Regions from separate parts of the Shewanella sp. 10N.7 genome, predicted to be linked through region 4. Evidence: predicted binding sites of a transcription regulator. Region 4 holds the regulator's gene; each other region holds the start of a gene.
What was found. The regulator sigma-54, encoded in region 4, starts transcription at its own class of promoters, with help from an activator protein. The targets are predictions, from matches to a motif close to GTTGGCACGNNNNTNGNNT.
Positions count from the first base shown of each region.

Region 1 (3,394 bases), on a different contig from region 4:
TAACGACGACACCGATAGCAATAAAGATAATCAGCTTTTTCTTACTTTTAGGTTGGTTTTCTGTTGTTAACTCTAGAGATTCTTCTTCAGCCATCATTTATTCCATTTTATGTGCTGCCACATTGGTAATAATCTCATCTCAATTATTACAGGGCTTTGACTGCATTAACGTAATGGCTATAGATTACCGACTTAGGCGTAATAATCTATAGCTGAATTGCTACTCTTTGCATGTTTTGTAGCAATCTCGAGTTCTTGTGCTGAAATTTCATCCAGCATATTCTCGCCACTGCTGTTTTGTTCATCATACTCGGATTTTTTCTGGCTTTCGCCATCTTGAGATACATGGCTATCAGCAAGTTGTAATCCTTCTTCAGCCAGCATTTCTCTCAATTTTGGAATCGCTTGCTCAATGAGGTCTTTTGTCTGAGATTGAGCTACTTGGAACTGTACTTGAGTTTGCTCACCGTTAACTTGAACTTTTACTACCATGTGCCCAAGCTCGGCTGGATCTAGACGAATTTCAGCATGCTGAACGCCTTGTCCAACCATAGTGATAAGTTGTTGTTTCATTACAGGTGCAAACTTTTGAATCATATCCTGCATTTGCACTACGGACTCAGCCCCTTGACGTAACGAAAGTTGAAATTGAGGTACATCACTTTTGTGCTGTGGTGTAAAACTGCTTTGATTTTGTAGTGCTTTTACATCTATCGTTTCACTCTCTTGCCCTAGTTCAGCAAGTGTTGATTGACTTGAGTTAGCTGCTGCATTAACCATGGCATTATTAAAGGCGACTTTGGAGGTTGGTTTATCTAATGCCACACTTATCTCGGCTTTACTAAGATTCACAGGGGCACTTTCTTTATCTTCGTTCTTAGCTAGTTTATTCGTATCAGCTATGACTTTTGAATCAGCCGCAACTTTCTCAGCATTGGCAACCTGAGCTGAAGCGGCAATATTGTTAGCTGTATCAGTGGCATTCGCATCACTTTGGACACTATTTGCGATATTAGATGTTGAGTTAGCAAGCTTAGCTTTTTCAGCAGTAATTAAATCAGCATTGGCCTCTGCAACAGGGATTGTTGCTGTCTGGTTATTGAGTTTCCCATCGATTAACAAAGGTAAGGCTTGGTTATCAGTGATGTTGATTTGTTGATTATAGCCATTAATTAGTTTGTTCAGTTCAACAGCACTTAAGGCGGCAAGATCTTGTTCACTCACCGAAGAAAATTGAGTCAATGCATCTAGTTGCTCAGTGTTCAGTGAACTTAAAAAAGAAGTGGTACTTATTTCGGTACCTAACTCTTTATCAATATCATCAATAACCGTCTCAATAGCCTTTTCAATTCCTATGTCAATTCCTGCTTCTTTCGGCAAAACATCAACTGCGAGCTCATTAACCAATAAACCCTTTTCAATTGAATGCTGAGTCTCTTCAGTTAACACTAATTCGCTATCGGCTTGAGAAAGCGCTAACTCTGACAACTCAGATTCAAGCGGCAAGTCTTTGCCACTTTTTTCAATATCTGCCTGAGTATCGAAATTTTCAGCTAAATCTATTTGAGCAAAAATAAGATCAACATCCGAACCTTCTGCCGATGGAGCATCGATACTAGCTGGTTGTTCATTAGTATTTAGACTGAGCTTAGTTTTATCTACATCCACTTGTGATGCTTGATTAAAGACAGATAAAAAAGACTGTTTATCATCGAGTTGCACGGTTCCTGAAACCTGCGAATTGGTGGTTTTGCCACTATTCCCCAATAAAATACTGCTCATTTGTTGCATAACAAACTCCACTCAACATCACTCATAACGAACCAATTGGTACAACAATCGGATCCTGATAACAGTCACAAAGCTGACACTTCACTAACTAACTCTATAAATAAGCAATTAAAATGCCAGCTTATTAGAATATTGGTTTTTAAGGTTATTTACTCTTTCATCGCAAGGTAACTATCAGACTGAAAAATGAAAGTTTTGAGTCAAGTTTAAGCGTTAAGTTTAAGAAGATTTCTAGCGAGGTTTTTTACGGATGAATTGTTGCATCGCAAATTCATCCGATGCTTTTTGTTCACGTTTATTTGCAATTATTTGCGCTTTTAATGCATTTTTTTCTAGTAACATTTCCACAGCTTTACGTTTTTGCTGCTTTTCTTGCCAATGTACTTGGCGATAACCCGTTTGTTTTTCAGCTTCTTTTACTGCATTAACTTGTTGAATGAGCGCTTGATCGACTTGCTTAATAAATTCATGAAATGAATGGTATTCACTGGCACTTAAAGTTTTACCTTGGGTTTCACCCATTTGCTTCATGTATTCAAGACGATAGTTATTCAGTGCATCTAGCTGACCTTGACACTTTTGCTGCTCAAGCTGGGCAGACTTTAATTGCAAAGCAGCTTGCTCTTCAGCTTCTTTATTGATTTTTAATACTGTCAACAGAGGATCAGCGCGGCGCATTATTTACATTGGGCAGCGATTTGCCCCACCATAGTTTGGCTATCATTAAACGAGATAACATCTTTAAAACCCTGTCTTAAAAATGCATTCATCGCAGGTTGTAATCTAATGGCATTGTCTATTCGCGGATCGCTACCTTGAGAATATGCTCCAATGGATATGAGGTCGCGATTTTGCTGATAGGTAGAATACATTTGCTTAACTAAACGCATCGATTCTAAATGTTCTGGCGCAATCACCATTGGCGCAACACGACTAATAGATTGTTCAATATCAATAGCTGGGTAATGACCAGAATCAGCAAGTGTGCGAGATAAAACAATGTGACCATCAAGAATCGCTCTTGACGCATCTGCAATGGGATCTTGCTGATCATCACCTTCTGTCAGTACAGTATAAAAAGCAGTAATGGAACCTTGTCCAGGGCCTCCGTTACCTGCCCGTTCAACCAGTCTTGGTAATTTAGCAAATACTGATGGCGGATAGCCTTTTGTTGCTGGCGGTTCTCCAACAGCTAACGCCACTTCACGTTGCGCCTGAGCATAGCGGGTTAAGCTATCCATCAATAATAAAACGTTGTACCCCAAGTCACGAAAGTATTCAGCTATACGAGTGGATGTTTCACAAGCACGAAGACGCATTAATGGCGAAGTGTCAGCTGGTGCGGCTACGACAACGGAGCGAGCACGTCCTTCTTCACCAAGGATCTCTTCAATAAACTCTTTTACCTCACGACCACGCTCGCCCACTAGCCCTACAACAATAATGTCAGCAGTTGTCCCGCGAGTCATCATGCCTAATAGCACACTTTTACCCACACCGGAGCCAGCAAATAAGCCCATTCGCTGACCCTTACCCACTGTTAGCATGGCATTGATGGCCCTTACCCCTACATCTAAAGGTTCAGAAATGGCGCGTCTAGCAA
Region 1 is NZ_JAJGZS010000010.1:72,518-75,911, forward strand. Features, by position in the region: gene fliL (flagellar basal body-associated protein FliL) at 1-94, opposite strand, end outside; gene LMH66_RS08360 (flagellar hook-length control protein FliK) at 193-1,791, opposite strand; gene fliJ (flagellar export protein FliJ) at 2,023-2,469, opposite strand; gene fliI (flagellar protein export ATPase FliI) at 2,469-3,394, opposite strand, start outside.
Region 1: the regulator sigma-54 is predicted to act here: its motif matches at 1,894-1,912, upstream of LMH66_RS08360 (flagellar hook-length control protein FliK).

Region 2 (3,394 bases), on a different contig from region 4:
GAAGTGATGTCAGCAGCTGAAGGTTATAAAAATCAATCTGAGACTAATACAGTCGTTGAACGTCCTGATCACCGTCCACTGACAAAATTTGAAGCCCGTGGTCATCGCTTAGGTCATGGCGTTTGGGATTTAATGTTTGAAAAAGTCAGCTAAATCTATTAAAACATAAGCTTAGCTTCTGAATTAATATAATAATTTATAATCGTACAACACTAACTAGGATAAAAACATGGCTAAGAATCGTAATCGCCGTCTACGTAAAAAGCTTCGCGTTGATGAGTTCCAAGAACTTGGTTTTGATATCAATTGGACATTCGATGACGCTATTTCAGAAGCGGATATTGATAAAGCCGTTGATGAGTTTATCGATGAGGTTATTTTACCGCGTGAGCTAGGCTTCCACGGTGGCGGACACAAAATGTGGGAAGGTATTATTGCCACTCAGCAAATCGGCAAATGTACCGAAGAAGATGTTGCAGCTGTAAAAGCCTTTTGGGAAGCGAAGAAAGTACCTCAACTTGAAGTCAGTGCGTTATACGACATCTGGTGGGGCTAATTAAGCCAATGCCTGAGCAAATTTTGCTTGAACAAGTGGTCGACAAAGTTCGGCCACTTATTGGTTCTGGAAAGGTAGCAAATTACATTCCTGCTTTGGGGAGTGTTGATCCTAATAAAATTGCGATTGCTGTAACGACTGCTGATGGACAAACCATCGGAGCAGGCGATTACCTTGAGCCGTTTTCAATTCAAAGTATTTCTAAAGTCTTTAGTTTGACGCTGGCACTTAGCTTATACACCGAAGATGAAATTTGGAGCAGAGTAGGCAAAGAGCCATCTGGTCAATCTTTTAATTCACTGGTCCAAGTTGAGTTAGAGCGCGGGATCCCTCGTAATCCCTTTATCAATGCAGGCGCATTAGTGATTGCAGACTTAATTCAAGCCAGACAAAGCGCACCCAAGCACCGTATGCTTGAAGAAGTCAGAAAGCTCAGTGGCAATTCACACATTTGTTTTGATAAAAATGTCGCCAACTCAGAATTTAAATTTAGTGCTAGAAATGCCTCTATTGCCTACTTGATGAAATCATTTGGTAATTTTGATGGTAATGTCGATACGGTATTAAAAAACTATTTTCATTATTGCTCACTCAAAATGAATTGCGCTGATTTGTCTAAAGCCATGTTCTATTTGGCTAATCGTGGCAAGACACTTCAAAATGAACAACTGGTTACCCCTGTACAAACAAGGCAGCTGAATGCGTTGTTAGCAACATCTGGTTTGTATGATGGCGCGGGCGAATTTGCTTATCGCGTTGGTATGCCGGGTAAAAGTGGTGTTGGTGGCGGAATTATTGCTGTTATTCCTGGTGATATGTCTATTTGTGTTTGGTCTCCAGAGTTAGACCAAAACGGAAATTCATTGGCGGGTACGCGTATGCTGGAGCACTTATCACAGGCTTTGGGGCGTTCAATTTTTTAGTGCTTTGATTTCATTTTTACTGCTATTGCTCCCCTCCTTCTGTTTATTTTTAGTGAAAATTAGCAAAGAGTGAAAAACACCACTTTGTTGGTTATTTCACTCATTGTCGGTTAACTTCATAATTCCTTTCTTTGTCTATAACGTCGCCTAGTTCACTTTAATCTCTGAAAATAAAGGTTTTTTAAATATTGGCATGGGCTGTGCTTTATCTAATTTAAGTTTAATCGTAATAAACGGTTTAATTATCAAATTTGAAAATTCAGTCTACAACTTAATGACTGTGTTTTATTTACAGCAAGGGAAGAGCTAATGAAAACTCAAACTAATTTCACCAACGGATTAATTAAAGGTCTTGCTTTATCAGGTCTTATTTTTACTGCCGGAGCAATCACGCCTGCTATGGCAAAGCTGTCACTAGATGACGAGCAATGTAATGTCACTCTTAACTATGATGTGACTGTCGAACCTAAGAAGCTGTTAATCAGTGAAAAGGGCGAAGAGCTATATCGAGTTGAAATGGGTGAGCTTTATGTCGAAGGTAGCAAGATAGATTTAGATAGTAAGCAACGCAACTTATTAACCAATTACTCAGAAGAGTTATCTCAACAAGTTCCTGAAATTATCGATTTAGTGAATGAAGTTGTAGTACTAGCAACGGATGCTGTGAGCCTAGCACTTACGCCAATTTTTGGTGATGCAACAGGCGCCAAATTAGATGAGCTGTTAGCAGGCATTCAAACTCGTATTGATGAAGCGGCCTATCAACAAGGTGACAAGTTTTATTTAGGCGCTACGGAATCTTCAATTGAAGAAGCATTTAATGAAGATTTTGAACAAGAAATGGAAGCCATGATTAAGAATTCAATGGGTAGCTTTATGATGGCTTTAGGCGCCGAAATGATGTCATCTGAAGGTGGAAGTTTTGAAGAGAAAATGGAAGCATTTTCTACCAAAATGGAAAGAGTAGGTGAAGACATTGAATTGCAAATAGCAGATCAGTCTGAGGCTATTGAAGCGAAAGCTGAAAAGATTTGTGCTGACTTTGAAGAGCTTATGGTGCTTGAATCTGAAGTTCGTCAATCGATTCCTGAACTTGCTTCATACCAACTTGCAACATTGGATAATACCCAATACGAATAAGTTTACTTGAGTGTTAATTGGTTGAATTGAATTTTATATATAAGTATCAGTATTTGATTTAACTAATAGGTAATTGATTAGATTGTTCACCGCTAGCGCAATTTGATGTGACTTATTTGATTATCTTGATTGTTCAATTTCTAGCATTGTCAAAATGCACCTGACCTTCCCCTGCATTCATATGCAGGGGCTTTTTCGTTTAAAAAGCCTTTAAAATGTTAATTCAACTACACTTCTGTTGAAGATATGATTTGTTCTGATAAAAAAATTGTATATTATAAATATAGAGCCATATGTAATTTTTTTGGTATACTCCATAAATTAAAAGACTGCATCGCTAATCCTATTAACTTATTGTTATAGTTTTGATTGGCTATACAGGATAACGGACTATCACAATTTAATTTCTTTTTTGGTTAATCGTGCATACATTTTCGCACTGCTATATCGGTTAAATCTTGTTCAGTATTGTTTCGGATAAGTTACAGTGATTGGCATTCCAAAAACTATTTTTAATGTCGTAAACAGCTTAAGGCGACTCCCATGTTAGAACTGTTAGAACCTATTGCTATTTTTACTCATGTTGCCCGCGCTGGTAGTTTCAGTGCCGCAGCCAGAAGATTGAGTATATCTAAGTCGAAAGTAAGTACTCAGGTTGCTGATCTTGAACATAAACTTGGGGTTCAACTGATTCAACGTACTACACGTAGTCTGAGTCTGACAGAAGCAGGTAACTTGCTTTATATTCAAGGTGAAGAGTTGCTTCGTGATGCTG
Region 2 is NZ_JAJGZS010000001.1:151,841-155,234, reverse strand. Features, by position in the region: gene trmB (tRNA (guanosine(46)-N7)-methyltransferase TrmB) at 1-153, shown strand, start outside; gene LMH66_RS00635 (50S ribosome-binding protein YggL) at 230-556, shown strand; gene glsB (glutaminase B) at 565-1,479, shown strand; gene LMH66_RS00625 (YggN family protein) at 1,789-2,619, shown strand; gene LMH66_RS00620 (LysR family transcriptional regulator) at 3,163-3,394, shown strand, end outside.
Region 2: the regulator sigma-54 is predicted to act here: its motif matches at 1,667-1,685, upstream of LMH66_RS00625 (YggN family protein).

Region 3 (3,394 bases), on a different contig from region 4:
CCATTGATGATCTTGTTGTACTTGATCTCTAACGGCAAAAGCATCAAAAGGTTCAGAGGCTTTGCGCACCACGACTTTACCTGCATAAACAGGTGAAACTGACACACTCAATAGCATAGCAGTGATACTCATCATGACGACCAGCTTCATTCGCGTGTTCATAATTCGTATGTTCATAGTGTGACCTTTTAAGGCTTATCTTATTTTCAGTATAACAAAAAAAGCAGAGCTAAATAGCTCTGCTTTTCTAACCTCACTCCAATTTAAATCAAAATTTAACTAGCTGATTTAATTGAAACAAACTCTGGGTAGGCATCTACACCACAATCTGATGCATCCATACCGTTATACTCTTCTTCTTCGGTTACACGGATGCCTACAGTCGCTTTAAGGACAAACCATACTGCGAATGAAGCCGCGAATACCCAAGCAAAGATAACTGCTGCGCCGTATAGCTGAGCACCAAAGTTCGCATCAGCATTTGACAGTGGAACTAACATTAAGCCTAAGAAACCACATACACCGTGAACAGAAATCGCACCGACTGGGTCATCAATTTTGATACGGTCAAAACCAACAATCGAGAAAATAACAACACCACCAGCGACAATACCTGTAACAGCTGCCATCAATAATGATGGTGATAATGGGTCAGCAGTAATAGCAACAAGACCAGCTAATGCACCATTTAATATCATGGTTAAATCTGCTTTACCCCAAACAATCTTACAAACAATTAACGCTGACACTGCGCCAAATGCTGCTGCTGAGTTAGTGTTAACGAAGATTTTAGCGACTGCTGAAGCATTTTCTGCATCAGAAACCAATAACTGAGAACCACCATTAAATCCAAACCAGCCCATCCATAGAATAAACATACCTAAGGTTGCCATTGGCAAATTCGAACCAGGAATTGGGTTTACTGAACCGTTTGCACCGTATTTACCTTTACGCGCTCCTAGTAGTAATACACCGGCAATAGCTGCAGCTGCACCCGCCATATGAACAATACCACTACCAGCGAAGTCAACGAAACCTGCAGCAGATAAGAAACCGCCACCCCAAGTCCAGTAACCTTCAATTGGGTAAATAACGGCTGTCAGTACCACAGAGAAAAGTAGGAAAGACCAAAGCTTCATACGTTCAGCAACTGCGCCAGAGACAATTGACATAGCAGTTGCTACGAATACCACTTGGAAAAAGAAGTCAGACTCAAGCGCATGGTCAGCACCATCTGCTTGTGAACCAATTAGCGAACCAAATGATGGCAACCAACCCGCTTCAACATTATCGACATACATGATGTTGTAACCGACTAACAGGTACATCACACACGCAATTGAATATAAACATACGTTTTTAGTTAAAATTTCTGTGGTATTTTTTGAGCGAACTAAACCTGCTTCAAGCATGGCAAAACCTGCTGCCATCCACATAACTAATGCACCTGAGATTAGAAAGTAAAACGTATCTAATGCGAAACGTAACTCAGTGACTGTCGTTCCTAACGCTGCTAACTCTTCCATTTCAGCCCCCTTATAGTGCTTCGTTATCAAGCTCACCCGTACGGATACGGACTGCCTGTTCAAGATCAGTTACGAAAATTTTGCCATCACCAATCTTGCCGGTATGGGCAGCTGTAGTAATTGCTTCAAGTAATACTTCTAAATTTTCTGCTTTAGTGGCAATTTCTAATTTCACTTTAGGAAGAAAATCAACTTGATATTCTGCGCCACGATAAAGTTCAGTGTGCCCTTTTTGACGACCAAAACCTTTTACTTCAGTTACAGTCATTCCTTCAATGCCCATTCCAGCAATTGCTTCTCGGACATCATCTAATTTAAATGGCTTGATGATAGCGCTGACGAGTTTCATCTCGACCTCCAAAAGTGTGATTGTTATATATTTGTTTCCAATTACAATTCAATCATCAGGCCAAACTTATAAGCTCATGTTTTTAAAAGGATATGATAAAAACAATAATATTTATAACGACAAAAACGCACCAACAGAGTGCAGCTCCATTTCAGTGCGCACAAGATTAGCGCAGAGAATTGAGTGCGATGGATTTACTTAAACTTGGTTAAATTGACGAGTTTAGTGGGAGTTTTAAAAGCCAGAATAAGGCGAATGATTAGCGGAAAATAAAAGCGTTAATAAAAGTACCCATAGAATAATAAAGCAATAAATATAAGTGGGTAAAAGATGAGACGGTATAAATATAGTTGGCCCCAATGGCACAAAAAAAGGCCCTCAATTGAGGACCTTTTATCAAATACCTGAGTTAGGTATTTCACTCTTTTCGGTCAAATATAACAATCTAATTCTGTTAATCTAATGACTGATTGTAAAGGTTACAGATTACCTGTTGAAGTGTCTTCAACAGTATCAACAGCCTCTACTGACTCTGTACGTTCTTCAGCCAATAAATCAGCTAATAAACTGTCTACTTGAGTTTTATCTACCGCATCAGTTTCTGTCGCTTCTTCAGCTGTCACAATAACTTCATCAGCTTCAGCTGCAATATCAGCCTCTAAGCTCGTACCTAAATCAGCTAATAATGCTTCCTGGTCATCAGCTACTTCTTCTAAGCCAGCTTCAAACTCTGACGTGGCTTCAGATTGTGCAGCTTCATCTAATTGAGCCAATGCGGTTTCAGCATCAACTAAATTATCAAGCTCTGACACGTCTTCAGCTTCTACAACCTCTTCAACGACAACATCTTTAACTGCTGGTACAGATGCTTCATTTTGAGATGCAGGCTGATTGAATTGAGCCATTAAGTCTTCTGCTAATTCAGGCTTCATAACTACTGCACCTACTGCAGCAGCTAACACAACACCAGCAACAACAAATTTAGTAGAACCTGACTTTTTCTCTTGCGCTTTTTCTGCCGCAGCTTTAGCTGCTAATTGCGCTTGAGGATTAGGCTGAGGCTTAATTTCAAGTTTAGATTTTGGCTTTGAAGCAGCTTCAGTATCATTGCTTTGTACTGGTGCTGGTGTTGCAGCAGTACGTTGCTCTTGCGGCGCAGCAGCTTTAGGTTCTGCTTTTAAAACAGGCTCATTCGTTTGAATGTCTGCTTGCAAGTTGTCTCTGATGTCAGAAATTGGTTCAGGTTTAACTTCTGGTTTAATCTCAGTTTTGACTTGAGGAGCGTCAACAGCAACATTCGTAATCGGCTCAGCCATTACGTTAACATTACTCACTTTTGCAGCCTGTGCTATCGGCGCCTCTGCAATAGGCGCTTCAGCCTTTGGGGAGGCGTATGCTGGCTCTTCGATAAATGGAGCGTTATATGAAGCAACAGGTTGTTCATCTGCCGCTAATTCAGGTAAAACGCCTTGCTCAGGGCCTTTAGTTCTAGCACCTAAGAATTGACCACCATCATAAA
Region 3 is NZ_JAJGZS010000009.1:137,214-140,607, forward strand. Features, by position in the region: gene LMH66_RS07955 (hypothetical protein) at 1-177, opposite strand, end outside; gene LMH66_RS07960 (ammonium transporter) at 276-1,526, opposite strand; gene LMH66_RS07965 (P-II family nitrogen regulator) at 1,537-1,875, opposite strand; gene LMH66_RS07970 (polymer-forming cytoskeletal protein) at 2,355-3,394, opposite strand, start outside.
Region 3: the regulator sigma-54 is predicted to act here: its motif matches at 1,922-1,940, upstream of LMH66_RS07965 (P-II family nitrogen regulator).

Region 4 (3,394 bases):
ATGACCCAAATTACCTTAACAGCTGAAAACTTGGCTAAAAGCTACAAAAGTCGCCAAGTGGTCAAAAATGTCAGTCTTACCGTTAAAACTGGGCAAATTGTTGGGCTATTAGGGCCAAATGGTGCAGGTAAAACCACCACCTTTTATATGGTCGTTGGCTTAGTTAAAAGTGATAAAGGCCGCATATTAATTGATTCTGACGACCTCACGGCAGATCCAATGCACCTGCGTGCACGCAAAGGTATTGGCTATTTACCACAAGAAGCCAGTATTTTTCGCAAGTTAACCGTACACGATAATATTATGGCGGTGTTGCAAACCCGCAAGAGTTTAACGACTGAGCAGCGCATCGAAGAGTTAGAGCACTTATTAGAAGAGTTTAATATTACTCACATTCGCGATAGCCAAGGTATGGCATTATCGGGTGGTGAACGTCGACGTGTTGAAATCGCACGCGCATTAGCGGCAAATCCTAAGTTCATTCTGCTAGATGAGCCTTTTGCCGGTGTCGATCCTATCTCTGTGATAGATATCAAGAAAATTATTCAACAATTAAAAAATCGTGGACTTGGAGTACTCATTACCGACCATAATGTTCGTGAAACGCTTGATGTATGTGAGCGCGCGTATATTGTTAGCCACGGTGATTTAATTGCAGAAGGCACGCCTGCTGAAATCTTAGACAATCAGCAAGTCAGGTCAGTATACTTAGGTGAGCAATTCAAGCTATAGTTAGCATTCTTTAGTGCACAATATGGCATGTCGCGACCAGTATCAGTCCCACTTTTTAGTGCAATGTTCTAGACTGAACTTAAGCCAAGCTTCAGCTTAAGCCTAGAAGCAGTTTAAAAAGGTGCTAGACCCACACAATTGTTAGTCGCGACGATGAAACTCAATTAGGGATAAGCGGTAAATGAAAGCCTCACTCCAACTTAAAATGGGTCAACACCTGACTATGACCCCACAGTTGCAACAAGCCATTCGCTTATTGCAACTTTCCTCATTGGAGCTACAGCAAGAAATTCAACAAGCACTTGACTCAAATCCACTCCTTGAGCTCGAAGATGAGTTTGCTAAAGCAAAAGAACCAGTAAAAGAAAACGCCCAGCAAACCGATACTGATTTTAGTGATAACAGCCAAGTGACTGTTGAAAAAGACACCTCAACCGTAGACACCACTGAATCGTTGACCAAAGAATCCATGCCTGACGAATTACCAATGGATACCACATGGGATGAAGTTTACACAGCATCCCCAAGTTCAGGTTCTGGCGCAGTGGCTCGTGATGACGATATGCCTTTTCAGGGTGAAACCACAGAAGGCTTATATGAGCATTTAGAGTGGCAAAAAAATCTCACCCCTTTTTCTGAAAACGATCTGGTAATTGCCACAGCGATTATCGATGCCGTTGATGAACGTGGTTACTTAACCCAAACAACTGAAGACATATTGCAAGCTTTAGGCCTAGAAGATATTGAACTCGATGAAGTTGAAGCTGTACTCAAACGAGTTCAGCATTTTGATCCAGTAGGCGTTGCAGCAAGAGATTTAAGCGAATGCCTGATGATTCAGCTGGGCCAATACCCTAATGAAATACCTTGTATCGATAACGTTAAGCTACTGATTGCAGAACACCTAGACTTAATTGCAGGCCGCGACTTTAGATTATTAATGCGTAAAACCAAGCTTAAAGAAGATGATTTACGCGAAGCGATTCAATTTATTCAAACGCTTAACCCACGTCCAGGGTTACAGATCACTCCTATTAAAGATGAATATGTCATTCCAGATGTGACAGTGTTTAAAAAGAGTGGCCGTTGGGTCGTTGAGTTAAATCCAGATAACATGCCAAAAATTGGTGTGAATCAGCAATATGCAGCAATGGCAAAAGGCTCAGCAAACCAATCAGACAGCCAATTTATCCGTGGTCATTTGCAAGAAGCAAAATGGTTTATCAAGAGTATTGAAAGCCGTAATGAGACACTATTAAAAGTGGCTAATTGTATTGTGCAATTTCAGCAAGGCTTCTTTGAGTTTGGCGAAGAAGCAATGAAGCCAATGGTACTTAATGACATTGCTGAAGCCGTTGAAATGCATGAGTCGACGATTTCGCGTGTCACGACACAAAAGTATATGCACACCCCTAGGGGACTTTTTGAACTAAAATATTTCTTTTCAAGCCATGTGAGTACTGATGATGGCGGAGAGTGTTCTTCTACTGCAATTCGCGCATTTATTAAAAAGCTTGTTGCCGCAGAAAACCAGCAAAAGCCACTTAGCGATAGTAAAATGGCGACGCTATTGGCAGAACAAGGGATCAATGTTGCTCGGCGTACGATCGCCAAATATCGTGAAGCAATGCTCATCCCTCCCTCAAACCAACGCAAAAGCCTATAAGCCTTTGTTATTGGAGGATGATCTATGCAAATTAACCTGACTGGGCACCATGTGGAAATTACTCAATCTTTACGTGAGTATGTACAAACTAAGTTTTCAAAGCTTGAACGACACTTCGAACAGATCAATAATGTTCACGTTGTGCTCAATGTTCAAAAGCTGCAACAAATTGCAGAGGCAAAATTACACCTCAAAGGAGGTGAAGTTTTTGCGGTATCACAGAACGCTGATATGTATGTTGCAATTGACGCCCTGATCGACAAATTAGATCGTCAGGTAATTAAACACAAAGAGAAGTTAATTAAACACTAACGATGGAACTTCGCACCATTCTGCAGCCGGCGTGCACTACCTGCGCCACGCCGGGCAGTAAGAAAAAAGTACTGGAACTTATCAGCGATTTAATGGCTGCCCAGTACCCAACCCTATCTTCACAGGCTATTTTTGAAAGTTTAATAGCACGTGAAAAAATGGGTAGTACAGGTATAGGAAATGGCATTGCGATTCCTCATGGTCGATTAACTGATATCGAAGAACCGATAGCAATTTTGATCAAGTGTGAAGAAGGCATTGAGTTTGATGCTATCGACAAGAAACCCGTGGATATATTATTTGCGCTGTTAGTTCCTTCTGATCAATGCCAACAGCATTTAAGTACGCTGTCGAGTATGGCTGAAAAACTGAGCGATAAATTAATCCTTAAGCGACTTCGAAAGAGTCATGACGCTACAGAACTTTATCAGGTTATAACTGCATGAAACTTGTCATCGTATCAGGACGATCAGGCTCAGGTAAATCAGTAGCACTAAGGGTATTAGAAGATTTAGGTTATTACTGTGTTGATAACCTACCTTTACCACTTATTGGTAGTTTACTTGAACAGCTCAAAGGCAATAACGACCTTGTCGCGATTAGCGTCGACGTTCGTAATATTGAAGAGCAAGGCAAAGTGCTAGAAGAGCAAATAGCCTTGTTGTCTGACTCTAACGATACGAC
Region 4 is NZ_JAJGZS010000025.1:25,905-29,298, reverse strand. Features, by position in the region: gene lptB (LPS export ABC transporter ATP-binding protein) at 1-732, shown strand; gene LMH66_RS15495 (RNA polymerase factor sigma-54) at 914-2,398, shown strand; gene hpf (ribosome hibernation promoting factor) at 2,423-2,710, shown strand; gene ptsN (PTS IIA-like nitrogen regulatory protein PtsN) at 2,713-3,156, shown strand; gene rapZ (RNase adapter RapZ) at 3,153-3,394, shown strand, end outside.